Regions from separate parts of the Pseudoalteromonas sp. JC3 genome, predicted to be linked through region 2. Evidence: predicted binding sites of a transcription regulator. Region 2 holds the regulator's gene; each other region holds the start of a gene.
The links. Region 2 encodes LexA, which represses DNA repair genes until DNA is damaged. Its sites were predicted from a motif close to TACTGTATNNNNATACAGTA; they were not measured.
Positions count from the first base shown of each region.

Region 1: QSH61_RS12350 (YebG family protein) is a predicted target of LexA. The motif match lies at 5,448-5,467, and genes of this name have one in related genera.
Region 3: imuA (translesion DNA synthesis-associated protein ImuA) is a predicted target of LexA. The motif match lies at 6,780-6,799, and genes of this name have one in related genera.

Region 1 covers NZ_CP127855.1:2,891,978-2,902,189, forward strand. The annotation lists gene QSH61_RS12320 (hypothetical protein) at 1-24, opposite strand, end outside; gene QSH61_RS24330 (GNAT family N-acetyltransferase) at 210-347, opposite strand; gene QSH61_RS12325 (winged helix-turn-helix domain-containing protein) at 423-2,180, opposite strand; gene QSH61_RS12330 (amidohydrolase family protein) at 2,326-3,825, shown strand; gene dsbB (disulfide bond formation protein DsbB) at 4,024-4,533, shown strand; gene QSH61_RS12340 (DUF6170 family protein) at 4,546-4,851, shown strand; gene QSH61_RS12345 (ComEA family DNA-binding protein) at 4,903-5,211, opposite strand; gene QSH61_RS12350 (YebG family protein) at 5,483-5,797, shown strand; gene QSH61_RS12355 (amino acid aminotransferase) at 5,892-7,082, opposite strand; gene QSH61_RS12360 (GAF domain-containing protein) at 7,262-7,927, opposite strand; gene QSH61_RS12365 (fused response regulator/phosphatase) at 8,055-9,713, opposite strand; gene QSH61_RS12370 (STAS domain-containing protein) at 9,735-10,040, opposite strand; gene QSH61_RS12375 (SUI1 family translation initiation factor) at 10,184-10,212, shown strand, end outside.
Region 2 covers NZ_CP127855.1:3,991,778-4,001,989, forward strand. The annotation lists gene QSH61_RS17420 (COX15/CtaA family protein) at 1-523, opposite strand, end outside; gene QSH61_RS17425 (redox-active disulfide-containing membrane protein) at 533-1,024, opposite strand; gene QSH61_RS17430 (SURF1 family protein) at 1,017-1,745, opposite strand; gene QSH61_RS24350 (DUF2909 family protein) at 1,758-2,054, shown strand; gene QSH61_RS17435 (cytochrome c oxidase subunit 3) at 1,960-2,835, opposite strand; gene QSH61_RS17440 (cytochrome c oxidase assembly protein) at 2,825-3,403, opposite strand; gene ctaD (cytochrome c oxidase subunit I) at 3,403-4,977, opposite strand; gene coxB (cytochrome c oxidase subunit II) at 4,977-6,119, opposite strand; gene lexA (transcriptional repressor LexA) at 6,480-7,094, opposite strand; rRNA gene rrf (5S ribosomal RNA) at 8,213-8,326, opposite strand; rRNA gene QSH61_RS17465 (23S ribosomal RNA) at 8,495-10,212, opposite strand, start outside.
Region 3 covers NZ_CP127855.1:2,975,077-2,985,288, forward strand. The annotation lists gene rpsT (30S ribosomal protein S20) at 192-452, shown strand; gene QSH61_RS12725 (response regulator) at 546-929, opposite strand; gene QSH61_RS12730 (hypothetical protein) at 1,022-1,507, shown strand; gene QSH61_RS12735 (error-prone DNA polymerase) at 1,605-4,682, opposite strand; gene QSH61_RS12740 (Y-family DNA polymerase) at 4,682-6,079, opposite strand; gene imuA (translesion DNA synthesis-associated protein ImuA) at 6,082-6,768, opposite strand; gene QSH61_RS12750 (SidE phosphodiesterase domain-containing protein) at 7,431-8,525, opposite strand; gene QSH61_RS12755 (hypothetical protein) at 8,700-9,743, opposite strand; gene idi (isopentenyl-diphosphate Delta-isomerase) at 9,737-10,212, opposite strand, start outside.

The DNA of each region.
Region 1 (10,212 bases), 1.1 Mb from region 2:
TTGCCAATGTTGTTGATTGCTCATATTGTTTTATGTTTATTACGCCGCAACAGCGGTAAATTATAGTGAAGTATTTTTGTATAGAAAGGCGGAGCTAACACAAAAATGCGTAACAGCGCTTTGCCCGCTAATTGCAATGTGATGCACACTGATTGCTCGTGAGAGAGGTAAGTATATGATCTTCCCATTTACCGGCAATTTTAAGGTACTCATGCGCCAACCCTTCTTTTACAAAAACCCAAACGGTTTAGTAATTTTTCTGACCCCAAATTATAAGCCATGTAGTTTGCCATTATGCGATGAAGTTTTAATGTGTGAAAAGCATAATCAATAGCAGTATTGCACATATTGAAAACACCAAAAAAATTCGCTCCCTATTTTTAAATCACATAGCGAACTTTATACCTGAGTAACCAAACGTATTAGAGCTCGTTTTGTCTGCTTTCAAGCTTATTCAGCCATGCTTGTTTAAATTCGTGGTCTGATGTCAAAGCGAGATAAAGATCCGTAGCAAAAAAACTATCATTGTAGTCGGGTAACCAACCTGTGTTGAGCAGCTGCGTTAGCGCTTGTTTCGTTTCTGCTACGTCATTGTTAAGTGCAAACCAGTAAGGAGATAACGCTGCATCTAGCTGATTTCCTTGGTTAAGGTATTGTGCCAACAACTGTGTTACTCGCTTAAGCTTGCTTTGTTCACCTGTACGTTTCAGCATCAGGGCATAAGTAAGGTATTGCCCTACATTACCTGCCTCTGGCAATTTAAGCGCCGCGATATCAGCAAAATGCTGTTCAAAAAGTGTTAGCGCAGGTTGTATTCTCTGCTGTGCAAGTAAAGCAAGAATATAAGGCATCACATAATGATTACCCTTTGAGTCGAGCTCGTATCGCTGTTTTAAGAGTTCTTCGGCCTTTTCGAAATCGCCTTGTCGCCATGCGATCCCAGATTCAACATAGAGTCTAAATGCTGTAGAAATTGAACCTAAATTTGCGGCTTGCTGATATTTTTCCTCAGCTTCTTCTGCTCGCCCTAAACTCAATAACACCAATATGTGGCTCAACTGCTGCGCGGGGTACAATTTACTATGACTGATGTGATTGTTGCGGTACCACAGCAAATATTGGCTTGCTCTATTCTGGTTAAGCGGATAAAAGTCTAGCGCATAGAGCGGATTGTTCTTGGTGTGAGGGGCTACGGCAACGCTACGATCAAAATATTTTCGAGCGAGTACTAACTCTCTAAAATTCAAATAGGCATAGGCTAACCCTCGGATAATAACCGCATCGTTTGGTGCTAACTGATACGCTTGTTTATGCGCAGCAATTGCATCGGATATTTTGTGTTGGTCCCGAAGAAATCGACCGTACCAATGCCATAGGCGAGCATGCTTGGTTGAGAGCTCAAATCCGCGCTTAAAATAATTCTGTGCTTGCTCAATTTCATTCTCCATCACCGCAAAGCGTGCAAGAGAGGTTATCACTTCAATATTTGTATCATCTAAGATCCGTGCTTTTTCTAACAATGGCCGACATAAAGCAAGCGATTCATACTCTGACACCGCGCCATATACGCTTAGCCCCATAAAGACATTGCACAAGCCACTAAGTGCCTCGACATTATCACTTTGTTTAGATAACACTTGTTGATAAATCGTTTTCGCTCGCGCTAACTCTTCCACCGCTGTACTTTGGGATAGGTGTGTGGCAAGAGTGATCTCATCAAAGTACGGGTTGTTTTGTGTCTTGTGCTTTTGATCAGTTTGAATATAAAAAGCAAAAAAAGCGATGAGAGCGAGCAACGTAATGATGACACCAAGCAGCCAAATTCGCTTTTTGCTCACAGGCATCACAGCCGCTTTATGCTCTCTAAGCGCAATGTTTGGATGAATGCGGTAGCCTTGAGCTGATATTCTTTCTATGTATTCTTCGTGTTGCGGATCTGTGTTTAAAATCTTTCTTAACTGCGCAACAGCTTGATAGACCGAATTGTCAGACACCACCTTCGGGTGCCAAACTAACTCGACGAGGGTATCAATACTCAGAGGCTCAGGTTTCGCATCGACCAGCACCAACAGTAATTTCATCACTTTTGGGGTGACGGTATATTCACGGCCAGTCGGATACTCCACAATCTGGTTCAATTTAGGCACGACAAGCCAATTTCCCAAAAGCAAATTTTTCAACCCACGAACACCTTACATTATTGATTGTTATAGTTTTAATTAAATTAAGAAAAATTTCAGAGTTAATTTATATGAAAATTAAAACACAAAGTACCTCGCCAGTTATGCTCGAAGGCATCTAATACGACACTAACTGGTTTTCATTATGAAAAAACAAACATTAATATTTGCGGCCTGTTGCGCCCTGTCTTCTCATGCATTATTTGCAGCAGTGGACCTTCGTATCGACAATGCTACCATTTTAAATCCTATTGATAAGCACCAAGTCAATATCATTTCCAATCATTGGCTCGCCATCCAAGATGGCAAAATTATACAAGTCTCTGACTCAAGTCAAAAACCGGATGCAGCACAGGTCATTGATGCTCATGGTCAATACCTCATACCAGGGTTAACCGATAGCCATGTCCACCTAAAAACAATGCCGGGATTGCTTAACACTTCCCCTAAAGCTCGCCAAATGCAGGCAGCATTTTTACAACGGCAAGGCGCTAATTATCTTTACTATGGCGTCACGCAAGTTATTGACCCGTCAAACACTGCAACCGGCATGACCGAATTTACAGCAAATGGCCCCGCACCCGACGCCTACTTTTGTGGCGCGATGCCGGTTTACCAAGGGTATAATGCTGAAGGCCTTAGTTACTCAAAGCTACATCAACATAAACCCTACTTTGCTGCACAACACGGCGATCCTGCTTATGAGCTGACGCCATCTCAAGCACACGCTCACCAAGGAGCTCAGCCCTTGACGCGAATGAAATCTGACGGTGCAACTTGTGCCAAACTGTACTTTGAAGATGGCTTTGGAGAAAACAGTGCTATACCGCTTATTAACCAAGAAACTGCTAAACAATTAGTCGAGTCCGCAAACTCATTGAAGTTACCCGTAATGGCACATGCGAATGCCGTTGATATGCAACAACTTGCTGTAGATGCCAATATCAACGTTATGGCGCATGGACTTTGGAACTGGTTATCGCCAAATACAGCCCCTAGCGAAAGCGAACTGCCAACCAATGTAAAAGCTGTGCTGGATACCATCATCGAAAAAGGCATCGCATATCAAGCCACATTAAATGTGATGAATGCTCTGGCGAAAGTGACTGACAACACTTTTACCTTCTCCTCTGAATATCGTACCGTATTACCTCCGTTTCAAATTGCTTGGTATCAAAGTGAACCTGGTCGCTGGTTTTCTCGAGAAATGGGTCAAGGCTGGGGTGAAATAAGTAATCAACAAAAGGTCGCTAAACTTGAGCAAGTTTTCTCACAAGGGCAACGAGCACTAAATTATCTATATAAAAATGGCGCAACCTTGCTGCTTGGCTCAGATACGCCACCCGCACCAACTTATGTCTCGCAACCTGGCTTATCGACTTATCAAGAATTAACGATGATGGATCAAGCCGGAGTAGGCCTCGTTAGCTTGCTATCTGCTGCTACCATTAATAATGCGAAAGCATTTGCAATAGACAACCAGTACGGCAGTATCGCAGCTGGAAAAGTGGCAAATCTATTACTTTTAAATAGTAACCCTTTGCAGTCAGTCGCGGCTTATAACGATATTGAATATGTTATCTTACATGGCTCCGCCTTTGAGCGTGCGACTTTTCATATCGATGCCCTCGAGAAAAGTGAATGAGTAAATACGTTAGAATAGAAATGCTGATAATGTCGGTCTCACTTCAATTGACTTAATCAAGTGGTCTGTTTTGATATTTTCGAACTTCTGCAGGTAACAAGAGTCGAAAAATCGTTGCAAAGATAGCGCACACTGCGAAGTAAGGTTGCTCTAACGCGGCCAGATAAAGCATAATAAAACAAAAAGGGTTTCTCTATAATGAAGATTTCATCTTTTCATCTCTCTAGGCAATCTTGGGGATTGCTAGCACTATCCGCTGCTATTTTTGAAGCCGCTGCACTGTATTTCCAATACGGTATGGGTTTAGAGCCCTGTATTATGTGCATCTATCAGCGTTTTGCTATGTTGGGGTTATTAGCAGCTGGTTTAATCGGTATGACTTCTCCTCGCTCATTCGCGCTGCGTAGTCTGGCATTTGTTTCGTGGGGTGTAGGCAGTATTTGGGGTTATTTTATCGCCCGTGAACATATCAGTATGCAAACCACAACGGATCCATTTGCTTTTACCTGTGACTTTGTACCAAACTTTCCTGCGTTTATGCCGCTGCATGAATGGCTACCAAGCTTTTTTGCTGCAACAGGTGACTGCGGCAACATAGATTGGTCTTTTGCAGGATTATCTATGCCTGGATGGATGGAAATTATCTTTGCATTTTATAGTGTTGCATTTATTCTTTTCTTATTTTTCCACGTTACCAAAAGAAGTTGAGATATCACATTCATGCATTTTAGGTTAAGCCAAATTGAGCAACTGAGAGCGTTTAAATTACGTGACAAGCAGATGATCTTACGTCTTGCACTTAGCCACCTTGATGCAAAAACAAAGGTCGTGTTAAGAATAGCCAAGTTGCTACTGCTCACACCATTTTTTGCCTCATTGGTCGTATTTGAAGGCTGGCTGTTATTACCTGTCTTATTGGTAGCAGGACTAATTTATCCGCTACTGACCACACCACTGGAAATACAGTTTGGCAAACCCAAGTTAGCTCAGGCAATCGCTGAGTTTAACGCCTCGAATAAGCCCTAATCTTTAATTTACCTGTGTGCGAGCAGCTAAGCTCGCACACAATAACTACGACTAGACTCTAATTTTCCCCTCCAGTTTTGCCAATATTCCTTTCCCAATTCCTTTTACTTCCAGCAACTCCGTTGTTGTTTTAAAGCGCCCCATTTTCTTGCGGTACTCTACGATGGCTTCAGCTTTACGAATACCAATCCCTGGTAAACTTGAAAGCGCCGAAGCGTCAGCAGAATTAATATCGAGTACAGCACTTTGCTGCTGTGTTTGAAAGACTGACTTTGCTTGCTCCGCAGGTTTTGCGAGCACGCTTGAACAGCTTAAACCTAACGCCAATAAAATAGAAAGTATGGTGGGTTTATTGAACATATATACACTCCTTGTGCGTAAAAAGTATCCAAAGCTTTTTGCATTCCTCTCAATGGATGATTGCAGCAAGCTTTTTAAATAAAGATTGGAATATTGACTTTGTCAAAAAACATTCATTCTTTCAAAAATCAAAATAAACATTAAGCTTTTGTTTTTAATGAATTTAATTAATTCTACTTCACTCAACAGCACTTGAAAAATTTTCAAAATAACTTGCTTAATCACTCGATTCGATTTACTGTATAAAAAAACAGTGACTAGGGGAATAACCATGGCCGTTATCATCAAATATGTTGTTGAAAGAAATGGAGTCGAGCGTATGACTTTCACGTCTAAAAAAGAAGCTGATGCTTATGATAAGATGCTAGATGTAGCTGAAGCATTGGAAGACATGCTAACGAAAGTTGACGTGCCGCTAAGTGAACAACAAGTTGAATCCCTAGCGCTTGAAATTGCAAAACAAAAAGATGACTTTGTGTCTGTGTTAAAAGGTGGCAAAGTAGCACCAAAGGCCAATACCAAAAACAAATCTGAAAACGAAAAAGCGTCAGATCCAGATAAAGTGACCAAAATTAAGCAAGCCTAAATGATAATAACCACTTACTTCAGTGGGTGGTTTAGGCTGAAAATAAAAAACCGCATGTTCTGCGGTTTTTTATTTTGTGCTGTGTAGCGTGGTATTATTTAATCACGCTTGCCACTGCGTCAGCAAAGTAGTCAATATTGTCTTTGCTTACGCCAGCTACGTTAACGCGGCTAGAGCCTACCATATAGATAGCATATTCAGTGCGTAGTCTGTCAATTTGCTCTTTATTAATACCCAAGAAAGAGAACATACCGTGCTGACGGTCAATGAACGAGAAGTCTTGCTCAACACCTTTTGCAGCTAGGCTTTCTTTGATCAACGTACGTAGACCATTGATACGACCGCGCATTTCGTCAAGTTCGTCGTACCACATTTGCGTAAGTTCAGTACTGCTTAGAATGGTATTTACAATATCAGCACCGTGTGCTGGCGGCATTGAATAGATACTACGAACCACACTAAGTAATACTGAGTTTGAAACATCAGCAGTTGCACTGTCTTTTGCAATGATTGAACACGCACCGATACGCTCGCGGTATAAACCAAAGTTTTTAGAGCAAGATGAACAGATGATCATTTCATCAACTGTATCCGCAACCGTTCTAAGGCCTTGTGCATCTTCTTCAAGGCTAGTACCAAAGCCTTGGTATGCAATATCAATTAATGGCGTAAAGCCTTGCTCTTTTGCAAGTTCAGCAACCACTTTCCATTGCGCTTGATTTAAGTCCATACCACTTGGGTTATGACAACATGCATGAAGTAGTACTACATCACCTTTAGGTACTTGCTTCAGCGCATTGATCATCTCATCAAACAACAACCCTTTGTTTTCGTAGTCGTAGTAAGGATACTCTTTAACTGTTAGACCAGCTGCTTCAAATAGGCTGATGTGGTTTGCCCAAGTTGGAGTCGTAACCCAAACAGTTGCATTGGTGTTGCAACGTTTAATAAATTCGGCAGCAACACGTAATGCGCCAGTACCACCAGGTGCTTGCGCCGTACGTACGCGATTTGCCAATAATGTACTATGCTCTCCAAGTAACAGTGTTTCCATCTTTTGACAGAAGTCTAAATTACCAGCCAAACCAATATAAGATTTTGTCGTTTCGTTTTCTAAACGAAACGCTTCCGCTTTTTTAACCGCTTTAAGTACCGGCGTGTTTCCCTGCTCGTCCTTATAAACACCTACACCAAGGTCAATTTTGTTTGGGTTAGTGTCCTGTTTATAAGCGGCCATCAGGCCTAAAATAGGATCTGTTGGAAGTGGTTTTAGCTCTGAGAACATGGCTTATCTCTTTTATTTTAATTAATGCAAACTCGAGCGGCTGACGCCCGATTCCAGTAGACTTGATGGTAACATAGAGACTTGCATCTCAGTTACCATATTTATCTAGAATTTTATTCATTTTTGTAAACTTGGCAGCACCACAAAGGCGTCAAGTTTACAGCCGGACATTCCGATAATTATTTGGGTAAATATTCAGGGATTCTCGTACATGCTGCTGCAAGCAATGCTAAAATTTCTTCGTTGAAAAATGACTCAGAAAACGCTTCTGCATCAAGAATTCCAATACAATTTTGAGCATCATCGAATAATGGCATACAGGTTTCTGCTTTCACCTTTGGATCGCAAGTGTAGTACTCTCCACCACTGGCGACATATTGAGGGATGTCATTAATCACTCGAGCTTTAGCACTTAATACCGTTTGAATATTATTTGACGTAGCGGCAAAAGCCTCCGTTATTGGGAATAGCGGTCTACTCGGCGCGCCAGAGTACGCTAATTTGAGAAGTTGTTTCCCTTCATTTGTCGCTCTTGCTTGGTATATGCCAAACCAATCAACAGCTGTAAATTCAACTACCGCTGACACTATCGTTTGTAGCTTAGCAAGCGATTGCTCATTCACCGTGTTCTTTTCAACGTAGTCACTCAACAAAAAAGGCGCTTCCTGAAGGTGCCCAAACAAGCTACAAGCGCCTCCTTCCCCAAGCTCAGGGATCTGATATGACCACACAGCAAGGCTTGAGTTTTGCTCAATATAAGCATCTAGTTTTTCTAATTGCAGCAAAAGCAATTCGCGGGAGATAGATAATCCACTCAATGAAATATAATCTGACATTTTAGCCATCTAAACATCTAAAGTTAATGCAACTTTACCACGCTCTTTATACCTTGCCAACACTAAAAAACAGGTACATAGAGTAATAGGAATAGATATTAAACTAAAGCAGAGGTGAAATGCGCTTGAGTGGAAGTTAGACCGATTTGGAGGTGAGTGAATAAATCATTTCTACTTCATTTCCAGCACTGTTGTAGCTAACGCTTTGGGCAATCTCGTTAAGTAAGCTAACACCTCGACCGTGGCTATGCTCTTGCTGCGCTTTATTGCGCTCGCTTGATTCAAAACCATTACCTGAATCACAAATGTTGAAGTATAGCTTTAGCTCTTCAGGGCTATAGCGCACAGAAATAATAATTAGCGCTTCTTTTAGCTCCTTCAAAACACTCTCTCGCAGACTATAGAACTCAAAAAACCCATCTTCTTTGTTTTTAATCTCAGAATCTAACCCCAGCACACCGTGATCTAAAGAATTATTGTAGGCCTCTGAGAGTAATAAGAAGATGTTAGAGCGATGCGCCGAAATACCGTCAACCTCACTAAGCAAATCCACCAGCTCAAGTACCGGATCTGTCGTTTTCATCTGCTTGGCATCTAAAGATAACGAAATATTAAACGGCAAACTTGAATAATGGTTAGGCACAGAAACAATTGAATCGCTAGCAACGCAATTAACAATCGCGATACTTAAGTCATCTTGTTGCTCTGTATTGCCAGAAAACTCGCGAACTTCAGAGATAATTTGATCCGTGGAAATATGCTGCCGACTCGCCAGCAAGCGCTTTAACCGTCGTTCGCCATACATTTCCCCCCGCTCAGACTCAGACTCGATGATACCGTCTGTCGCCATTACGAGGCGTTGGTCGGGGCTAACTTCAAAATGCAGCAGATTACGTTCAAACTCATCGACTTCTAAAATGCCGAGTGCCATATGTTGGCTCTCAATGGTTTTAATAAGGCTACCATTTTGGTCAATCAGATATAAATCTGGCAAACCACCAAGCCAAGCAGAAACACTTTTCCCTGAGCTGCTCAATTCAATGATTGCTGCTGCACAAAACATATGACCGGGTAATAACTCATTAAGGGCGGTATTGAGCTCAACGGCTATATCACTCACCGCCATCCCCTTTTGCACCATAGTATAGAAAATGCGCGACGCAGGAAGCGCGCCGACCGCAGCTGCTAAACCATGGCCAGTAAAATCACCAAGTAAACAATAAAAGCCACCCATCGGGCTCTTGGCCATTAAAAACATATCGCCATTAAACATTGACGCGGGTGACAAGTGATATTCACAAATCTCAGGATATTCAGATTGTTGTGCAAGCGCATTACTAAAGATGTGCTCAACAATCTCGTGCTCTCGCTCTATTTGGTTATAGTGATATTCTAGTTGTCGGCGTTGTTCGTTGCTTTGTTGGCTGAGCCTACGGGTCCTCGCATGCGCTTTGATTTTGGCTGATAAAATGACTTTATCAAACGGCTTATGAATAAAGTCATCGCCTCCTACAGCGAGACACTTTTCAAAGCTGCTTTGATCTTCAAGTGCAGTGATAAAGATGATGGGGAGGTATACGTCGCCCGCATATTGCTTTATTTTGGGGGCAGTCTCAAAGCCATCCATTACGGGCATGACAACGTCTAGCAGCACGATGTCGATGTCCTGACTTTCGAGAATTTTTAATGCATCACGACCATTGTGCGCACAAAAAACGGTATAAAATTGTTGCTCAAGCATCGCCTTGAGCAGCTTACAGTTTAATACCTGATCGTCGACTACCAAGATATTCATGAGGGGCTAATCTATCGGCGTTCAGTCAATATCAAACTTCTTATCAAAACGAGAGATCTGGAGGATTTTCTTAAGTTGTGGACGACAATTACTAATTTGAATGCTAGAAACTGAGCTTCCTAGTGTTTTTTTCATATTTAACAGCATACCCAAAGCGGAGCTATCCATATAGTCGGTTTCACGCAGGTCAACAACAACCTTTTCGGTTTGATCATTCACCTCCGCATACGCCTGACGAAACGATTGCACCAAATTAAAGTCGAACTTGCCTCTAATTTGAATGGTTAGTGTCTTACCGTCAGCAGAAGCGTTTTTACTCAAGCTCATCATTAAGCTCCTAAATTATTTTGATTTGTTTCCCCTCACCAATTTAAATATAACGCTTAAAAATCATTTAGCAAAAAATAAAAAACATCTAATCTGCTTTTTGCTATGATCTCTGCAAAGAACCCGTAAGAGGACCAGAATCAATGTCAGAATCAAGACTTGTGTACTCCAC
Region 2 (10,212 bases):
AACATAAGCGATAGGTAGGCTTAGTTACACTAGCAGTAATAGTGGTGTATTTCAGCCTTAGAACCAGTAACACCAGCAATGCAAGAATACAAAACCCACCTAGTAAATGACCCATCACAATGACTGGCTGTAAATTCATCGTCACGGTCCACATCCCGAGTGCCCCTTGAAATAACACAAGCAATAGCAGTAGATAGTAGTGACGGTTAGGGCTTTCTGTATTTTGCTTTTTGAACAGCCTTATGCATGCAAGTGCCAAAATAAGTAACCCGAGGAAGCTGGCAAAATAGCGATGGATCATTTCAATCCAAGCTTTTTCTGCTTCCACTTCTAAATGTGGAAAATTGTCTTTAGCCGCAGATAGTTCATGAGTCTCATTTGGTACTGTTAAAAAGCCGTAACACCCAGGCCAATCTGGACACCCAAGTCCCGCATCACTTAAACGTGTGAAGGCGCCAAGTGTCACTACAGTTATTGCGACGAAACAGGCAAATATTGCGATTTTTATTTTTACCTTGGACATATTTACCTCCTAACTTGAACGAGAGTAATTCAATAATTTCTTCAAATCACTCAGTAGCCCTTTTTGCACATTTCGCATTTCTTCTAAGCTTGCTACTGGTGCATACTTGAGTACAAATAACCCTGTTTTATCAACCAAATAGAGATAATTTTCGTCTAACTGGTTGAGGTATATCGGCAAAGAAGTAGCGTACTCAATACCTTTTTCATTTCGCTCTTGTAATACCACAAGCGATACTTTCTGTTGGTTTTTCCCCAGCGCTAAATACAAATTAGGTAAGCTATCTAGTAGTAAAGAACATTGCTTATTACACTGTTTTGGTCGCTGGTAAACGATACTCCACTCAGTATCTAAAACCAGCTCTGATTGGCGAACCTCCTGGCTTAAAAATTCACCGTGATTAGTCGTGCTATGTGGTATCCAGCCGACCTTCAGGGCAACAAATGCCAACAGTAAGGGGAATACGAACAGCCCTATAAACCATGCCGCACTTTTAGACATTTTTATTCTCCTTTTTTGAAAGTTTCCAGCCAATTACTACCGCAGCCAAGGCAATAAGCAACCACTGTAAAGCATAAGCTTCATGTTTTTGCGGTGACATTACTACCGGTTGATAATGGGGCTCAGTCCCGGCAAATCTGTTTTTAGTCATGTAGGCAATTAGAGGTAAAAGAGGTTTACCTGACTCCGCAGATAAGTAATCAACATCAATATATTGGATCACAGATTGTTTTGTTGCCTCCTCTGCCGCAGACTTAGCTAAGGTGAACCGCTTACTAGCACTAGATTTGATATAGACAGGTAGAGAAACGGTACCACTTGGAAGAGAGAAAACGGTAGGCACGCGACTAGCTTGCTGTGGCACAAAACCCAAATTCACAGCTAGATACTCATCAGTTTCGGAAATTTTAATAATGCCAATTACATCAAAACCGACTCGGCCTTTCACGACTTGATTATCTAAATACCAAACCGCATCGCCTACAAAATTCCCTGTAATCGACACTTCAGCATTAACATATTGCGTTAGCTGCTGGGATGTTACTTGCTGCTCATTAGCTACGCCTAGCGATTTTTCAATCTCAACTTTATGCTGCAACACATGTTTTTGCTGTGCTCTTTGCCACTGCCAATAAGAGAGCGAGCCACATAAAAGAACAACTATTAATGCTGCCAATATGGGGGGTTTTGATCTACCTTTAAAAAGTGCACCTAAATCCATCGGACACCCCTTATGATTAAAATTATTATTGTTGTACTGCTACTACTCGTTTTTCTAAATCTATTTAGAGCTATGCTAGTCATGCTCAAGTCAGAGCAACAAGAGTCGATGGCGAGGCTATTGCAACAAAGAGTTTATGCATCAATAGCTGTAGTACTTCTAATCTGTCTTGCTGCTCAATTTGGCTTTATAAAACTACACTCTTCACCCGTTGTTACAACACATAAACAAATACAAACAGGCACAACCAAACAACATCAACAAAATGCCAATACCAAGCCCCAGCTTGAAAAGCAAAGTGGTTCTTAGCGGTAAAGTGGCCCTTCAACACCCTGATCCATATAACGAAAAGAATAATCGCGCCAAGAGTGACATGAAAGCCATGAAATCCTGTCAGTAAAAAGAATGTATTACCGTAAACCCCCGACTGGAGAGTTAACCCCAGATCTTGGTAAGCGTGAATATACTCTTCCACTTGCAAGGTTAAGAATGCGACGCCAAGTAGTACTGTTAATCCCAAGAACGCCTTTACTTTCGCCCGTTGCTCTTTTTCTAAAGCTACATGAGCAAAGCTAAGGGTTACTGATGATGCTAATAGAATAATCGTATTGATCAGTGGAAGTCCCTGCCAACCCATAGCTTGAGTGACAGTTCCATCTGGAGTTGTGAGCAATGGCCATACAGCTTCAAATTGAGGCCATAAAACCTCATTGGTACTGGCATTATTACTTGCACCGCCTAACCACGGCACAGCTATCATTCGTGCATAGAAAAGTGCACCAAAAAAAGCAGCAAAAAACATAACCTCGGAAAAGATAAACCATCCCATTCCTTGCTTGAACGAACGATCCATTTGGGCAGAATATAACCCATTTTGAGATTCTTGGATCACATTCCTGAACCAACCAAAAATCATATAGATCAGCACAGCAATACCCACGAGCAGTAGCATTACTCCACTATTACTGGTTGATTTAAGTTGAATAATCGTTAAGCCAGCGCCAACAGCGATAAAGAAAAGTGCAAAAGCCCCGACGATTGGCCATGGACTTTGCTCAGGCACGTAATATTTTTCTTGTTCATGGTTCATATTTGAACTCCTCTCGAGCAACTAGCATATTCAGTCCATCACTGTCTTGTTTGCTAACTCGCTCTGTAATATCAAACAACGTATATGAAAGCGTGAGTTCCTCAACATCACTTGGTAGCTCCGTATCTACATAAAACCTCAAGACAAACTCAACTTCTTCTTTGCCTTTCATTGATTGCTGATCAAAACAAAAGCAGGCCATTTTGTGTAAATACTTTGCAGCTTTCCCCGGGGACACTGAAGGGATCGCTTGCAACACACGCTCACTATCACTCAAGTTTTTTGCAATAAATTTGACATCGGTTAGCTTACCGGGTTGAACACTAACCGAATGCTCGACTGCATCGACCTTAAATGGCGCCTGGCTTTGACTATGCGTTGTGAAGCTCACATCTACTTGTCGACTTTGTGCAATTGACTCGCTCTGCTTTGCGATTTCCATGGATGGCTTACCATTTAGGCCTGTGACATCACAAAAAACGTCATATAGAGGAACCAGTGCAAAGGCAAAAGCAAACATACCTAGCGTCAACAAAATAAGCTTCTTAAGCAGGCGGCCATGTTGCATTACTTAATCTCCGGTGGCGTTGAAAAGGTATGATAAGGAGCCGGAGATGGTACTTGCCACTCTAATCCCTCTGCCCCATCCCATACTTTCCCGGAGGCCTGCTCTCCACCTTTTATACATTTATAAACCACTGCAACAAACAACAGTTGAGAAAGACCGAATGCAAACCCTCCGATACTAATGATCGCGTTGAAATCAGCGAACTGTAGAGCATAGTCAGGGATCCGCCTTGGCATGCCAGCAAGACCAACAAAGTGCATTGGGAAGAACAATACGTTCACACTAACCAAGGAGAGCCAAAAGTGAAATTTAGCCAATTTGATATCAAACATGTGCCCCGTCCACTTTGGTAACCAATAATATGCGGCGGCCATTATTGAGAACACAGCTCCCGTAACTAACACGTAATGGAAATGCGCGACAACGAAGTAGGTATCGTGATATTGGAAATCGGCGGGAGTAATCGCTAACATCAAACCGGAAAATCCACCAATTGTGAAAAGTACGATGAATGCAATAGCAAAAAGCATCGGCACCTCAAAACTAATAGCACCTCGCCACATTGTAGCTACCCAATTAAAAACCTTAACGCCAGTAGGCACTGAAATGAGCATAGTTGCATACATAAAAAACAACTCACCAGCTAAAGGCATACCCGTTGTAAACATATGATGAGCCCAAACGACGAACGACAGCAGTGCAATTGAAGCGGTTGCATAAACCATTGATGCATAGCCAAACAGTTTCTTTCTTGAAAATGTCGGTACTATCGTAGAGATTATGCCGAAGGCAGGTAATATCATGATGTACACTTCAGGATGACCAAAAAACCAGAATATATGCTGGAACATAACAGGATCACCACCACCTGCTGCATCAAAAAAGCTCGTTCCAAAGAACTTGTCGGTCAGCACCATAGTTACGGCGCCTGCAAGTACCGGCATAACAGCTATCAGAAGAAATGCAGTTATCAACCAGGTCCAGACAAATAAAGGCAACTTCATCCATGTCATACCTGGAGCTCTAAGATTGACGATGGTCACGATAACGTTGATAGCACCCATAATAGAGCTAATGCCCATTATATGAACAGCAAAAACAAAAAATGCAGTATTGTCATTGCTGTACGTTGTAGATAGTGGCGCATAAAAAGTCCAACCGAAAGCAGGCCCGCCGCCTTCCAAAAATAATGACATCAGTAAAATTGCAAATGCAAAGGGTAGTATCCAAAAACTCCAGTTATTCATTCTCGGTAACGCCATATCAGGAGCACCAATCATCATTGGGATCATCCAGTTGGCAAGACCTGTAAATGCGGGCATTACTGCGCCAAATACCATTATTAGTCCATGCACTGTCGTCATTTGATTAAAAAAATGCGGATCTACAAGCTGTAACCCAGGTTGGAAAAGCTCGGCTCGGATCACCATCGCCATAGCACCGCCAATTAAAAACATGGTTAGTGAGAACAATAAATACAGTGTTCCAATGTCTTTATGATTGGTGGTAAACAGCCAGCGCTTTAAGCCTTTGGGAGCTGTATGGTGTGAATGTTCGTCTACGATGGCACTCATTACTTACCCTCCTCTAGTGTATCTATCTCACGCTGTATTTGGCTTGGCTGAATAACATCGCCAGTGTCATTACCCCAGCTATTTCTTTTATAGGTGATCACCCCCGCGATCTGCTTAATTGTTAATTGCTTTGCGAAAGATTGCATCGCAGTTCCTGGGCGGCCTAAAAGTAGAATATCTATATGAGCTTTAATATCTCCAGTGACGACTTTACTTCCTTTCATTGCAGGGAAGACTCCTGGTAGCCCAAGCCCAGTTGGTTGATGGCAAGCTGCGCAATAAGCCATGTAAGTTTGTTCCCCAACCTCCATTAACTCTTCTTTCGAAAGAGTTTGTTGCGCAACTGCCTGTGACTCCGCCTCTGCTTTTGCTTTTTCAGCTTTAGCATCGTTAAGCCAACTATCAAATTTATCAGGACTTACGGCCTCGACGACGATTGGCATAAAGCCATGATCTTTGCCACATAATTCAGCACATTGGCCTCTATAAATTCCCTCATCGTTTACCTTTGCCCATGCCTCATTTATAAATCCCGGATTGGCATCCTTCTTCACCGCAAAATCAGGCACCCACCAAGAATGGATGACATCATCCGAGGTCATCAAAAAGCGGACTTTCCTATCTGTAGGAATAACTAAATGCTTATCAACTTCAAGCAGGTAATTTTCATTTTTTTCTTTAAGATCACTAATTTCATCTTTCGAAGTAGAGAGCAAAGAATAGAACTCAACATCATGCCCCATATACTCATAGTGCCATTTCCACTGAGAGCCTGTGACCTTAATGGTCAGATCAGCTTTACTCGTGTCTTCCATAGCAATAAGCGTTTTTGTGGCTGGTATTGCCATACCAATGAGTATCAGGAAGGGAATTGCAGTCCAAAGTATTTCCACTTTGGTGCTTTCATGAAATTGCGCCGCAACGACGCCTTTTGACTTTCTGTGTTTTATAAGCGCCCAAAACATAATCCCAAATACAATCACTCCAATGACACAACATATTAGAAATATGGTCATGTGAAGCTCATACACTTGATGACTAATGTCTGTAACACCTTGCCTCATATTATAAGCGCTGTTAGCAAGTGAGGGCATGGCGATTAGCACCGCGATGAATGCTACAACTAATCGACAAATTTTCATTTGACGTCTCCTTCAAGACAACTCGTGGTTGTCTCTTGTTATTATTGGATGACTGTCATATTGTCTATTTGTACATAGACTTACTGCACGACTATTAACCAATTAGTCAAAAAACAAACAAATTGCAAGATTTTCGAGAAGACCGACTTTAGAATCAAAACTGGGGACTATAGGGAGTAAAACGAAGAATGATGAAAAATAGTGTATAAAGATCAGAAAACTAAAAATATTACTAAATGATTAAAGTCACTATAATTATCTAACTTTCACACAGTTAGAAAAGTTAATTATTACTTTCTAAACAAAATATAGTTAAAGCAAGCGCAACTTTATATTTAACGCTACGCTCGCTCTCATAAACTACATCCAGTCTGCACTTCGGATAACACCGACAGCTAACCCTTCAATGGAGAAATTTTGATGTTCTAGATCTACTTCAATCGCTTTAAATTCTTCATTCTCAGCATGTAAAAAAACTTTCTTTCCTTTCTTTTCAAGGCGTTTAACAGTCACATCTTCTTCTACACGAGCAACTATCACTTGCCCATTTTCTGCCACTTGAGTTCTGTGAACAGCCAATAGGTCACCATCTATAATACCAATATCCTTCATGCTCATACCATTAACTCTCAAAAGGTAATCAGCATTAGGTTTAAAAAAACTAGCATCTACATTACAGTGGCTTTCTACATGTTGCTCTGCCAAAATAGGCTCACCAGCAGCAACACGACCAATAATAGGCAAACCAAGTTGTTCTGATTCATCCTCTACAAGTCGAATCCCTCGGCTTGCGCCTGGGACCATTTCGATAACTCCCTTTTTCGCAAGCGCTTTCAGGTGCTCTTCCGCTGCATTTGCACTCTTAAAACCCAAAGCATCAGCTATTTCAGCACGAGTTGGAGGCATGCCTGTATCTTTTATGAATACTTTTATTAATTCAAAGATTTGTTCTTGTCGTTTTGTTAGAGGACGCATTAACTGGTATTCCATACAGTGGTTTATTTACTGTAAGTATATACAGCTCAAAAAAAATCGCAAATGTTTCTTTCTTCGCCATATTTTAAGTGTATTTATTGATAGCATTAATTAGATCAGCATTAAACAAGAAGCTTCAGAGCATAACCTACGACTCTACGAAATAAGGATTATTAAGTTTTAGGGCTGATAAATCACCTCCTACCATTTTGCACTGTGCTGATACTGTGGTAAGAGTGAGTTTATCTCGCGAGGTTTTCTATATCCCAAACAGCAAAAAACCCTTCGCATTACTGCAACGGGTTTTGATGTACATGGTTTTTTGCTGGAACTTCATTGCAAGCCATCGGCGGGTAAACCGCCTCCTACCAGAATGGCTTACTTTATGGCAGCAGGCTCATGTTGTGGGAGCGAGTTTATCTCGCGATGTGTTGATTGGCTTGTGAGGGTTTCTATATCTCAAATCTCTATACCCCAAACAGCAAAAAACCCGTCGCATTACTGTAACGGGTTTTTATGTGCATGGTTTTTTTGCCGGAACTTCATTGCAAGCCATCGGTGGGTGAACCACCTCCCACCATGTTGCACTGTGCCTATACTGTGGTAGGAGCGAGTTCACCTCGCGAGGTTTTTTCCAGAACTTCATTGCAACCCCTCGGCGGGTAAACCACCTCCCACAATGTTGTACTGTGCTGATACTGTGGTGGGAGTGGGAGTAGGAGCGAGTTTACCTCGCGAAATTTTCAAATCACACATAGCAAAAAACCCGTCGCATTGCTGCAACGAGTTTTGATGTACATGGATGTTCGAATGTCGATGAAGTTCATGGATGAACGCTTTTCATCAACCTCTTATTTAGCCCTGGCTCGCTACGAAGTAGGATGTTCTCATTTTTTAAATAGAGAGTCACATGGGTGATCCACACTATCATTGACCGGGGCCGACCCTTCGGCTGTTTTGTTTCACTTCTGAGTTTGGGTGACGAGAAACCGAAGCACCGCTTCGCAGTTCGAGGAAGTGAGCGCAAGGACGCGCGAAGGGGAGATGCTACATGGAAGTACTTTACCCCAAACAGCAAAAAACCCGTCGCATTGCTGCAACGGGTTTCTCTTATTTGGCCCTGGCGATGTTCTACTTTCACATGGGTAATCCACACTATCATCGACGCTGTTTTGTTTCACTTCTGAGTTCGGCATGGGGTCAGGTGGGTCCAAAACGCTATAGTCACCAGGAAATTCTGTTCATCAATGAAGTCTCCTTCATCAATGTAAATCTGGGAAAAAGCTATTAAATTCTTTTGTCTACTTTAGTCTATTAACTTCTGTTAGCTAAGGCCTCCATGGATGGAGGTCATGCTAGGAATTGTCTGGAACAATTCTAGTAAACCACTTTGGCGTTGTATGGTTAAGCCTCTCGGGTAATTAGTACGAGTTAGCTTAATGCCTCACAGCACTTCCACATCTCGCCTATCAACGTTGTAGTCTTCAACGGCCCTTCAGTTGACTCTAAGTCAAAGTGAGAACTCATCTCGAGGCCTGCTTCCCGCTTAGATGCTTTCAGCGGTTATCAGTTCCGAACGTAGCTACCGGGCAATGCAATTGGCATCACAACCCGAACACCAGCGGTTCGTCCACTCCGGTCCTCTCGTACTAGGAGCAGCCCCTCTCAATTCTCAAACGCCCACGGCAGATAGGGACCGAACTGTCTCACGACGTTCTAAACCCAGCTCGCGTACCACTTTAAATGGCGAACAGCCATACCCTTGGGACCGACTTCAGCCCCAGGATGTGATGAGCCGACATCGAGGTGCCAAACACCGCCGTCGATATGAACTCTTGGGCGGTATCAGCCTGTTATCCCCGGAGTACCTTTTATCCGTTGAGCGATGGCCCTTCCATTCAGAACCACCGGATCACTATGACCTACTTTCGTACCTGCTCGACGTGTCTGTCTCGCAGTTAAGCTTGCTTCTACCATTACACTAACCGTACGATGTCCGACCGTACTTAGCAAACCTTCGTGCTCCTCCGTTACTCTTTGGGAGGAGACCGCCCCAGTCAAACTACCCACCAGGCACTGTCCTCAACCCCGATTCAGGGGCCTAAGTTAGAACATCAACACTACAAGGGTGGTATTTCAAGGTCGGCTCCACAGAAACTAGCGTTCCTGCTTCAAAGCCTCCCACCTATCCTACACATGTAGGGTCAATGTTCAGTGCCAAGCTGTAGTAAAGGTTCACGGGGTCTTTCCGTCTAGCCGCGGGTACACAGCATCTTCACTGCGATTTCAATTTCACTGAGTCTCGGGTGGAGACAGCGTGGCCATGGTTACACCATTCGTGCAGGTCGGAACTTACCCGACAAGGAATTTCGCTACCTTAGGACCGTTATAGTTACGGCCGCCGTTTACCGGGGCTTCGATCAAGAGCTTCGCCTAAGCTAACCCCATCAATTAACCTTCCGGCACCGGGCAGGTGTCACACCGTATACGTCATCTTACGATTTTGCACAGTGCTGTGTTTTTAATAAACAGTCCCAGCCACCTGGTCACTGCGGCTCTCGTTTGCTTACAGAGCAAGTCTTTCACAAACAAGAGCGTACCTTCTCCCGAAGTTACGGTACAATTTTGCCTAGTTCCTTCACCCGAGTTCTCTCAAGCGCCTTAGTATTCTCTACCTGACCACCTGTGTCGGTTTAGGGTACGATTCAGTATGAACTGAAGCTTAGAGGCTTTTCCTGGAAGTAGGGCATCAACAACTTCACCACCTTAGTGGCTCGTCTCGACTCTCAGCCTTAGCAACCCGGATTTTCCTAAGTCACCAGCCTACAGCCTTTCACATGGACAACCAACGCCATGCTTGCCTAGCCTGCTCCGTCCCCCCATCGCATTCATACCGAGTACGGGAATATTAACCCGTTTCCCATCGACTACGCTCTTCAGCCTCGCCTTAGGGGTCGACTCACCCTACCCTGATTAACATGGGATAGGAACCCTTGGTCTTCCGGCGGAGGAGTTTTTCACTCCTCTTGTCGTTACTCATGTCAGCATTCGCACTTCTGATATGTCCAGCATGCCTCCCGGCACACCTTCAGCCACTTACAGAACGCTCCCCTACCCC
Region 3 (10,212 bases), 1.0 Mb from region 2:
GCTATAGAAGTAAAAATGTCGCATAGCAACGTTTTGATTTGTACAGGTTAAGAATTGAGAATAGCCCAAGTCGAGTCTTGGGTGTTGAACATTAGGCCGCGCTTGTTAATTTATATTGACTTTTGCGATTAAAACAGGCATATTCCTCGGCCTTTAAATTAAGCTTATTTTAAGATTGTTAGGAGCAAACCTTGGCTAACATCAAGTCTGCAAAAAAACGCGCTATCACTAGCGAAAAGCGTCGTAAGCACAACGCAAGCCGTCGTTCAATGATGCGTACATACTTCAAAAAAGTAATCGCTGCAATTGAAGCTGGTGATAAAGAAGCTGCAACTCAAGCATTCGCTGTTGCTGCACCTATCCTAGACCGTTACGCAACTAAAGGTCTAATCCACAAAAACAAAGCTGCTCGTCATAAGAGCCGTTTAGTTGCTAAGATCAAAGCACTTTAATTTGTTGCTGGATTGAAAAAACCGACATTATGTCGGTTTTTTTATGTCTGTAATTTATATACTTTGGTATCAAAAGATAAAATCAGTGCCGTTTTAAACCAATTCTAAATCTGGGTAAAACTTCTTCAGCATAGCCGCGATTTTCTTTGGCGAAAATGGCTTAACAACAAAACCTTTAGCACCGCGCTCAATCGCATCTTTAACATTGTCTACCGTTGAGTGTGCCGACACCATAACGACATTAATATTCGGGTTTATTTCATTTAGGGTTGCAATTAACTCTTTACCATCACCATCGGGCAGCTCAATATCTAAAAAGACAATATCAAAATGTTGCTCTTCACATGACTTTACGCATTGCGTTGCAGTGGAGGCTTCTCTTACATGATCAATGCCTAAGTGCATTAAGGTTTGATGTAAAAAGCTGCGAACTGTCCCTACATCATCGACGATTAAAATAGAGATGTTTTGATCCATAGTCCTTTCCCGTAGGCTGTAGTGTAAAAATAAGCTATTATACTTAGCATAGAAGCATTATAGAGACCTGCAACTAAAAGGCTACTTAAAGCATGGCAAAACCATCAAAAAAACAATCGCTTTTAGGTCAAGTACAGTCCAATCAAAAGAAACGCACTAGTACAACAAAAAACCGTCGACCATCGCCACAACAAATTGCAGCGATAAAGGCTCAACAGACCGCGCAAGCGCGGCAAACAAATACACCTCAAACACAAGCCGCTACAGATAACGATAAACCCAAGGGTAAAGGTAAGTGGATAGTGTTTGCTGTGATTGGTGTTTTATTTATTATCCTGCCAAAACCACAACTGATTACTTATGAAAAATTAGGCCTTGTGGCTAGTAGTGTATATTGGTCTGGTCTTCCTGGTATAGATCCTGTGCTATTTGATTCAAACTTACATCCAAAGCCTGCGCTTGAGCGCAATACACTATATTTATGCCACGATTTGAAAAACCCTGACTCCTGTCAGAAGTACCAAATCGTTAAGCAAGAAGGGTTTATTGCAGCCATGATGAAGCTGCTCCAAGGCTAAAGCGAAAAAGCAACGAAAATGCCTCTCTATTGGGGCATTTAAACCTTATACGCATATGTGAAACGCATTTACGAAAGGCCGAGCACCTCACAAGCAATTAATGAAAAGCGCGAGCCTTAATTGTCATCGCTGCTAGTAATTCACTTCTATCGATTAACCTACCAGCAATAACATGTACCACTTCACCCTCTTTCTCTACTATACCCTTTATTTCTAATAGCTGTGCGCCCATATAGGCTTGCTTTTGTGCTCGAGCAGTACCAGACCACACAATTACATTGATGTTGCCTGTTTCATCTTCTAAAGTAAAAAAGGTCACGCCTTTTGCGGTACCCGGGGCTTGCTTTCCTGTCACCAGCCCTATCACTGTTACTAACGATTTATGCGGTCGATAAAGCAGTTCATTGGCCTTAACCGTTCGGTGTATAAGCTTTTTTTGCTCAAGTTGCTTGATTGGGTGAGTGCGTAAAGAAACCTTAGTGCTATTGTAATCTTCCTGTAAGTTTTCAAACTCTGTGGCGCTAAAGTGACTATATTGCGACTCTTTCTCTTCAATATCGCTGAATAGTGGCAAGGTTTTACTTTGATCTGCAAGTGACCACCTAGCCGCATAACGGCTATCTACAAAGTGATGTAAAGCATCCGCGGAAATCAGCTTTTCAATAGTGCTGTTAGTAATACCAGCTTGCTGTAACTGCACGATATTCCCAAACCCCTCTTGAGGTCTGCATTGTAATAATTGCAGTGCTTCTTCTTCACTTAACCCTTTTATAAGCCGAAGTCCTAAGCGGATCGCAAACGTTGCTTGTCTTGGCTCTTGTACGACTTGATGTTCGTAATCGGACTGGTTAACACAGATAGGTAAAATGCTAACCTCATGCCTTGATGCATCTTGCAACAGCTGTGAAGCCGAATAAAACCCCATTGGAAAGCTATTGAGTAGAGCGGTATAAAACATTGCGGGGTAGTAGTATTTCAACCACGCAGAGGCATAAGCCAGCACTGCAAAAGAAGCTGAGTGACTTTCAGGAAAACCATATTCACCAAAGCCGCAGATCTGCTCAAAAATCCGCTCAGCAAATTGTGCTTCATAGCCCCGATCCAGCATGCCTCGAATAAGCTTTTCTCTAAACTGCATTAGCTCCCCGGTTTTTTTCCATGACGCCATGGCTCGGCGTAGGCTATCCGCTTCTCCTCCAGTGAACCCAGCAGCAACCATAGCCAGTTTTATCACTTGTTCTTGGAAAATAGGAACCCCCATTGTCCTCTCTAATACCGATTTAACCGCTTCGGATGGATAAGTCACTTGCTCTTCACCATCCCGTCGCTTTAAAAATGGATGCACCATATCCCCTTGAATAGGGCCGGGACGTACAATCGCTATTTGGATCACTAAGTCGTAGTAATTCGCGGGTTTCAGCCTTGGCAACATACTCATTTGTGCACGAGACTCTACTTGAAACACGCCAACACTATCCCCTTTTTGCAACATCTTATAGACCAAAGGGTCGTCTTGCATACGAGTCAATTGGGCAAGATCCAGATTTCGCTTCGTATGCGCTGCAATATAGCCAAAACACTTACGGATAGCGCTTAGCATACCCAAGGCCAAGATATCGACTTTGAGTAACTTAAGGGTTTCAAGGTCATCTTTATCCCATTGAATAATGGTGCGCTCTGGCATAGCTGCATTTTCTACGGGCACTAATTCATGTAATGGGCTTTCTGAGATAACAAAACCACCAACATGCTGCGATAAATGCCTTGGAAACCCCATAATGTCATTAACCAACTGAATAAAGTGCTGACCTTTTAATGAGTTTGGCTCTAACCCTAACTCCACTAATTGGGCCTGCCAGTTAAGTCCTTTATCACGGCGGTTGAGATGCTTAATAAAGTACTCTATTTGCGCCATTTCAATGCCCAAGGCTTTGCCAACATCACGCATGGCACTTTTTAAACGATACGTGATCACCGTTGCTGCTAATGCTGCGCGTTTACGACCATATTTTTTGTAGATATATTGGATCACCTCTTCACGACGTTGGTGTTCAAAATCCACATCTATATCGGGTGGCTCATTACGCTCTTTACTAATAAAACGCTCGAACAATACACCCACTTGCCGAGGGTCAACCGCGGTTATCTCTAAGCAATAACAGACCACAGAGTTAGCGGCTGAGCCTCGCCCTTGGTATAAGATTTGATGCTGTTTGGCATACATCACAATGTCATGAATAGTGATAAAGAAAAACGGATAATCAAGCGCTTCGATAAGCGCTAGCTCTTTATCAATAATGGCTTCTATATCTGGCGGCACGCCATCAGGAAAGCGAACTTGTTTACCCTTTTCGACCAACGCGCGTAAATAAGTCATTGGAGTAAAACCTTTAGGCACTAACTCCTGAGGATATTGATAATGCAATGAGTCTAAATTAAATACACATCGCTTCGCGATATTGGCACTTTCTTCAAGAAAGGTAGGTGAAAACAACTTATTAAGCTTAGTGATAGATCTAAGTGCCGACTCGCTATTGCTAATCATTTTCTCAGGGATCTCGCTTATCACACGATTCTGTCGAATGGCTGTCAGTGTATGCTGTAGCGCAAGTCTAGACGAGCAGTGCATAAGCACCCCACCAACAGCGCAAATAGGTATTTGGTAAGCTTTTGACAGTTTTACACAATGGGTAAAATAATGTACATCTTTTGCACTCAAGTTACGTCGGTAGCCAATCCATATTCTATTATGGTGATATTTACACAGCCATTGCAATGATTGAACATCTTGACTGTTTCCCTTTGGCAACCATAACAATAAGACATGCTTAAGCGACATAATATCCCACTCACTAAGCTGATATTGTCCCTTCTCCATTCGCTGGCGAGCATTACTGATCACTCGACATAACTCTGTATAAGCGAGCTGGCAAGGACAAAGAGCAACCAACTCAATATTGTTGTACTTCAGTAAACTCCCAACTATCAGTTTTATCTTGAGTTTATGATCTCGAATATAAGCATGAGCACGGACAATACCAGCCAAAGAGCATTCGTCAGTAATGCCTATTGCGCTATAACCTAAAAAATCTGCTTGTTTGACCAACTCTTCTGGTCGCGATGCGCCAGTCAAAAATGAAAAGTTGCTCTGGCAAAAAAGCTCGGCATAAGACATTAGCTAAATACTCCATGAATATACCAATGATTATTTTGCTCTCGAAATACCCATAACCGCTGCGCTTGTTCATTTTGTACAATAAAATAATCTCGCTGGACCGGCTCACCGTCCCACCACCCCGAAGCGATACGCTCTGGACCAGAAATAATATTGACTCTTTCACATAACAGCTGTGGCTTCGAAAATAGGATAGTAGGTCTTAATTTACTCTTGAGTGTCGTGAAATGTGGCTCGTGGCTATAAGTGCTGGCCTTTTCAGGACGAGGATCGCCTGTAAGTTGTAAACCTTGCACTGCCTGCTCACCGAGCTTAGCACATAGAATAGCCCGCAGTCCTTGCGCAGACATCGCACTTTGCTGCGTTGAGAAGAGATCTTTTATTGTGGCATGCTGCGCTTCTAGTGCATCAGCTTTGAGTGAAACACTTTGTACGGGTGCATCTAAGGTTATGGATTCTAGCTTGAGGTTTAACAAGCGCTGCCAATTTGCCGCCTTATATTCAGGCTCCGCGCTGTTTAATGTGATCTCTAAAGCCTCTTTATCTCGAAGTGCTAAGGTAAAATAAAGCGTTCGAGTTACTAAGTTACGTTGCTGTAGGAATAACGCTAAACGCGATAGCAAATGCTCGATTGGCTTTTCTAACCAAGCCATTACTTCGACTTCGTAAAGTAAAGGTGCAGTAAGCTCAAAGGTTTCCGCAGGTTGGTAATAGTTAAGGGTTTCCTTTAGTTTTCCAAACAAGCAGCCTACATAATGTACGAGTTCAGTATCAAAACGTTTGGCCAGTTCACTGAGTGAAAACAGCTCTAACTGCGCCACGTTTTTAACTCCGGTGCGAGCAAGCAACTCAATCACTTGACTGCCTAGACTTGTACGTGTTAATCCTATCTTCCCCAAGTAATGACGCTTTTGGCACTGCGTTAACATAAGCGCATTGCAATGCTCTCGCGCTAAGAGCTTAGCCATTATTGTGGACTCACCCATGCCGTAATAATAACTCTTGCCAAGTTGCGCTAATTGTCCAGATATTACTTGCCAGTAACTTGGCAAATCATGATAGAGCGACAGCATAGAATCGACTTTAAGCACAAGGCCATTAGGTTCATCGATTACAATATCTGCACTTACTTGATAAAGCGTATTGGCAATTTCTAATAGCTGCTGTCTTTCTAGAAGGTCGTCGTAGGGCAAAACATGAAGCTGTGTACACAATGCACAAGCAGTCCCAAGGCCCATTCCTATTTTTATACCTCGCTGCTGCGCTGCATCATTGAGCTGCACTATCTGGTTTTTGCGGCCATCAATAATAACAACGGGTGTAACAAAATCACCAGAAACCGTTCGCTTTGTCATTCCCTCTAGTTGCAGCATAGGAAAATAGAGATATAACCACATAACTAGCTCGTTAAACGCCGCTCATAGCCTGTAAATGCAACTATATTATCGCTAACATGAGGTAGATTTGGCTTTTCAAGCTCTGGCCAATAGTGGGGGTTTTCTAGTTTAAGACTACGATGTGCCAAGTGCCCCTTGTGCTTCTTCACTATCACATCCAAGCCGCTGTGCTGTGCTTGTAAAGCCACTGAAAGCGTAAATGGTAGAGTTTGAGCGTACTGTGCTTGATGTAAAACAAATAACCTACAACCTCCCGTCTGTGCACCTAGCTGCAAACGCTTTACAGCGGCAATAGAAAGCGCTTCGTGCCAAAGTACAAGCGCACTACACGCACCACTTTTTACACACTGCTCCGCAGCCCACAGTGCTTCTTTTTCACTTGGTGGCTGCAATATCATAAATTCACTCAGGTCTAACGATAAATAATGCAATGCCGCGGCATGTATTTGTCCTGGTGGATTAATTAATACCTTCAAACGGTTATCATCCGCAAAGTGGGGCAATATCAACCTTAACTCCCCTATTCCCATTGCAGTTTTTACACCAATCACACCTTGTTGCGGCCAACCACCACACAGCACATCATCAAGTGCAGCAAAGCGAGTACTGACGACATCATGCTGCACGGCCTTTCCACGCCCACGCCAAAGCAAGTTTTTACGCTCAAGAAGATCTATATAATTCGCCATACATCACCAAACACTGTTTATACATACAGTATATTTAAATAAAGACAGATCGCAAGTAGATCGCTAGAAAAGAGACGAGTTAAAAAGTAACCATGGTTTACGCTTTAAGTTAATCGTGTTTTGCTTAGAGGATATGAGAGTTGCAATGAGTACGGCGCGTAGATAATCGTCTTAGGCCTAGTTATCTAAGACAAGAGCTAACCAACTGAGCCTGCCACTTTGCCACAACAGGCAAAGTTATGTCGACATTATTATAAGCTTATGTTGAAAAGTGAGCTGTTTGATTGCGATGACAAAGGAAGGGCTAAAGTAAATGAGCTTTTTGGATTTTTGTAAAGGAAGCTCGCTTAGAAGAGAAAATGCAAGCAAGCCCAGTGGTCGGGATTCGAATCGAAGCGTCGAACCGCCGCAACCCCGGCGTGACAGGCCATGCCCACTTCATATTGTTAATCGGGCTTAATAGGTACAACCCATAACTCATTGGTTTTATTTAATTTAATTCGTAACACCGAATAAAAACTTTTATTTGACCACGAGTTTTGTAAAGTTTTATTTATCAGAGTTTGGAAGGCATAATATTACAGTTATCAATTATTATCTGAATTCGGGTATACTTACTGCGAAATTAAATTTTCACTTATAATATTTGGTAAGTTTTTTGACTAATATTTTTTCAATCTTTTAAATATTTTACGACTAGCTTTTACCAATTTTCCAACTTTTTTCGTTCTCGGTGAATATACTGGCAACGGTTTTGAATAGTCCAATACCACAGCTTGCGCCATTAAATCTAAATCATTGTTTTGCATATACCATTTCTTCTCAAAACGATAAAAACCCAAAATACCATTATTAACCAAGTAGCAGTCAGTTAACTGTCTAAGTTCCCTGATTACTTGTGAGCCACCAGTACCTCCCTTATTCTCACTATTATGCATTAATTGTGTATTAGCATTAAGTAATTGAGCAGCAATAATGCTATCTTTTTCACCATACAAACCAATTCTTTGTAAATCCAACATATGGGCCGCTGCCATTATATCACCCATCACATGAGGCTCAGCAAGATAATCACAAGCAGCAGTCAAAGCGTTGGCAAAATCATCTATTTGTAGTTGATCATCAAATAAACTTGAATATCGTGCAGCCTGACGAAAAAAGCCAACATCAGCACGGGCATAAGCTTGATAGTTTTCAGCAACATTCCCCTCACTTTCGCGTCCCGAGCGCTGAAATGCCCCCGTAAATTGCATTTGGCGGATAAACTTACACAGGTCTGTTTGAGCCGCAACCAATTGAACAATATCTTGTCGGAACTCATCAGGGTACTTACCCACCAAGCGAATAATATCTCCAGACAAACGACCTTGGCGAATACCGTGATCTAATGGATGATTAGGCCTAAAAACTTCTACACCATACGCTTTTATTTTGTCATTAGGTTTTAGCAAATAAGGCCGACCAAAATGAAACTTAATCAAATCCAGTAACGTTCGAACAAACTCCCATTCAGTCTTAGCTCTGCCCGTTTGTTCAGCGTAGAGTTTCATCTTCTGCAATTGTTCAGGGCTATAACGACTGGTAACGGTCACTGCATTGCGATCAGGCTCTATTGAATGGAACTCATACAAATAGCCAGAGCCGAATGTACGACGGAAAAACAGCTCAAAATCAGTCTTATTAATATTACCAATTTGTTCTGTCAATTGCGGATGAGCCTGCTCAATTAAATGCAACTCAAGTCGCGACCAATTCAATTGAGTACCTAAACGCTGTGTAAGCTGTTTAAGTAATCGACTCTGTTTGACTTGGACAACAGGGCCTCGCAGCCTATACCACCAGCTAAAAATAAATAGCGATACCAGCACAATAACCAATAACACAATGGATTGACTCTCGTTCATTACAATAATATCCATAGCAAATAAAACTTAAGTGGGCCGCCTTTTACCAGAATGACCATACCACCCAACTTGCCGAATTGGTTTTTTCAACCAATATCTTACAGTGATCTCGGCTAGAAACAGCCCATATAAACCATATAAGCAACGTTTTATCAAACGAGTTTTAGCAGTGCTATGATGGGATTTATCCATCAATTCTTTAAAAATAATCTGATTAAATGCGTATTTTGCAGAGCTTTCATCCACTCTAGATAACACAATAAAATTGCTCAGAACCAAACGACGCAAGCGTTTTAGATTAGACAAAGGTGTCGCCCCCGATTGAAACTCCCCCACAGCCTGCTCAACAATAGCAATTTTATTCATAGGTTCGGCATCAATAAAAATATTAGCGAATGTAAGATAGGTATCATCACTAATAACCCCAGAATCGAATTGGTGATCAATTTTATCTAATTTAAACGCTAAATATGCTTGCGGATATTTATTAACCTTATTATGTGAATTTCGGATGCTACTCCATAGGGTTTGGCCTTTTTGCTCAATCAACACCTTACGGCAGCCTGCAAGATGGCAATCATCCGACTTAATTTTGTCCACCAACATACCCAAGCTTCCAGAAGACACTTTAATATCATCGTCACACCAACAGAAAAACAATGAGCCAGCTTGACGTGCCAATTCCACAGCAGTATTTATCGCATCAATTTTATTTGGATAATCCATACTAATGAGTAATGTAGTTAGGCCTACAATCGACTTCGATGCCAATAACCCTTGCAACAATTCAATGTAAATATCACTTTCATGCTGATGAGCAGGATGATATTGTGCAGCCACGACCAGCTGCACATCTGAGCAAATTTTCTTTTCTAGCACCAACTCGACTTCTGCAAACAAACTTTCAAGCGTTTTATACAAATCAATAAGACTATCGCTAGTAAGTAAACAAGGCACTAAAACAGTTAACTGTGCAGACTCAGCAACTCCTCCCCACTCTATTTGATAACCATTTTTCGGCGCATCATATTGATAAACTTCACCAATGACACGTCTAATTGTGTTTAACATGGCGATAACTCACCGAATAATTGTTGTTTAATAGCCTCAAGATGATGAACTTGCAAATAAGCCCATTCCATCTTAAACCAAGGAGTCACTTGCTGTTCATTAGCAGCAATAAAATCGGCGACACCATCAATATCAATATACTGATATGCAGCCACTTCATCGGTATTTGGTTTTGGCAAATCATCGCAAATAGCCCAAAACACGTGACACAACTCATGCTCATGACCAACATCCAAATATTTAGCGCGATACAAGAACTTATACAAGTATTCCACTGATGCCTCTAAGCCTAGCTCCATTTGAACACGGCACTGAGCAGAATCTTTAATAGCAACACCCACTGACGGATGAGAACAACAAGAATTAGACCAACTTCCCGGCCAAAGTGGTTTTGGCGCAGCCCTTTGTTGCAATAACAACTGCCCTTGACGATTAAAAATAAACACCGAGTAAGCTCGATGTAATTGAC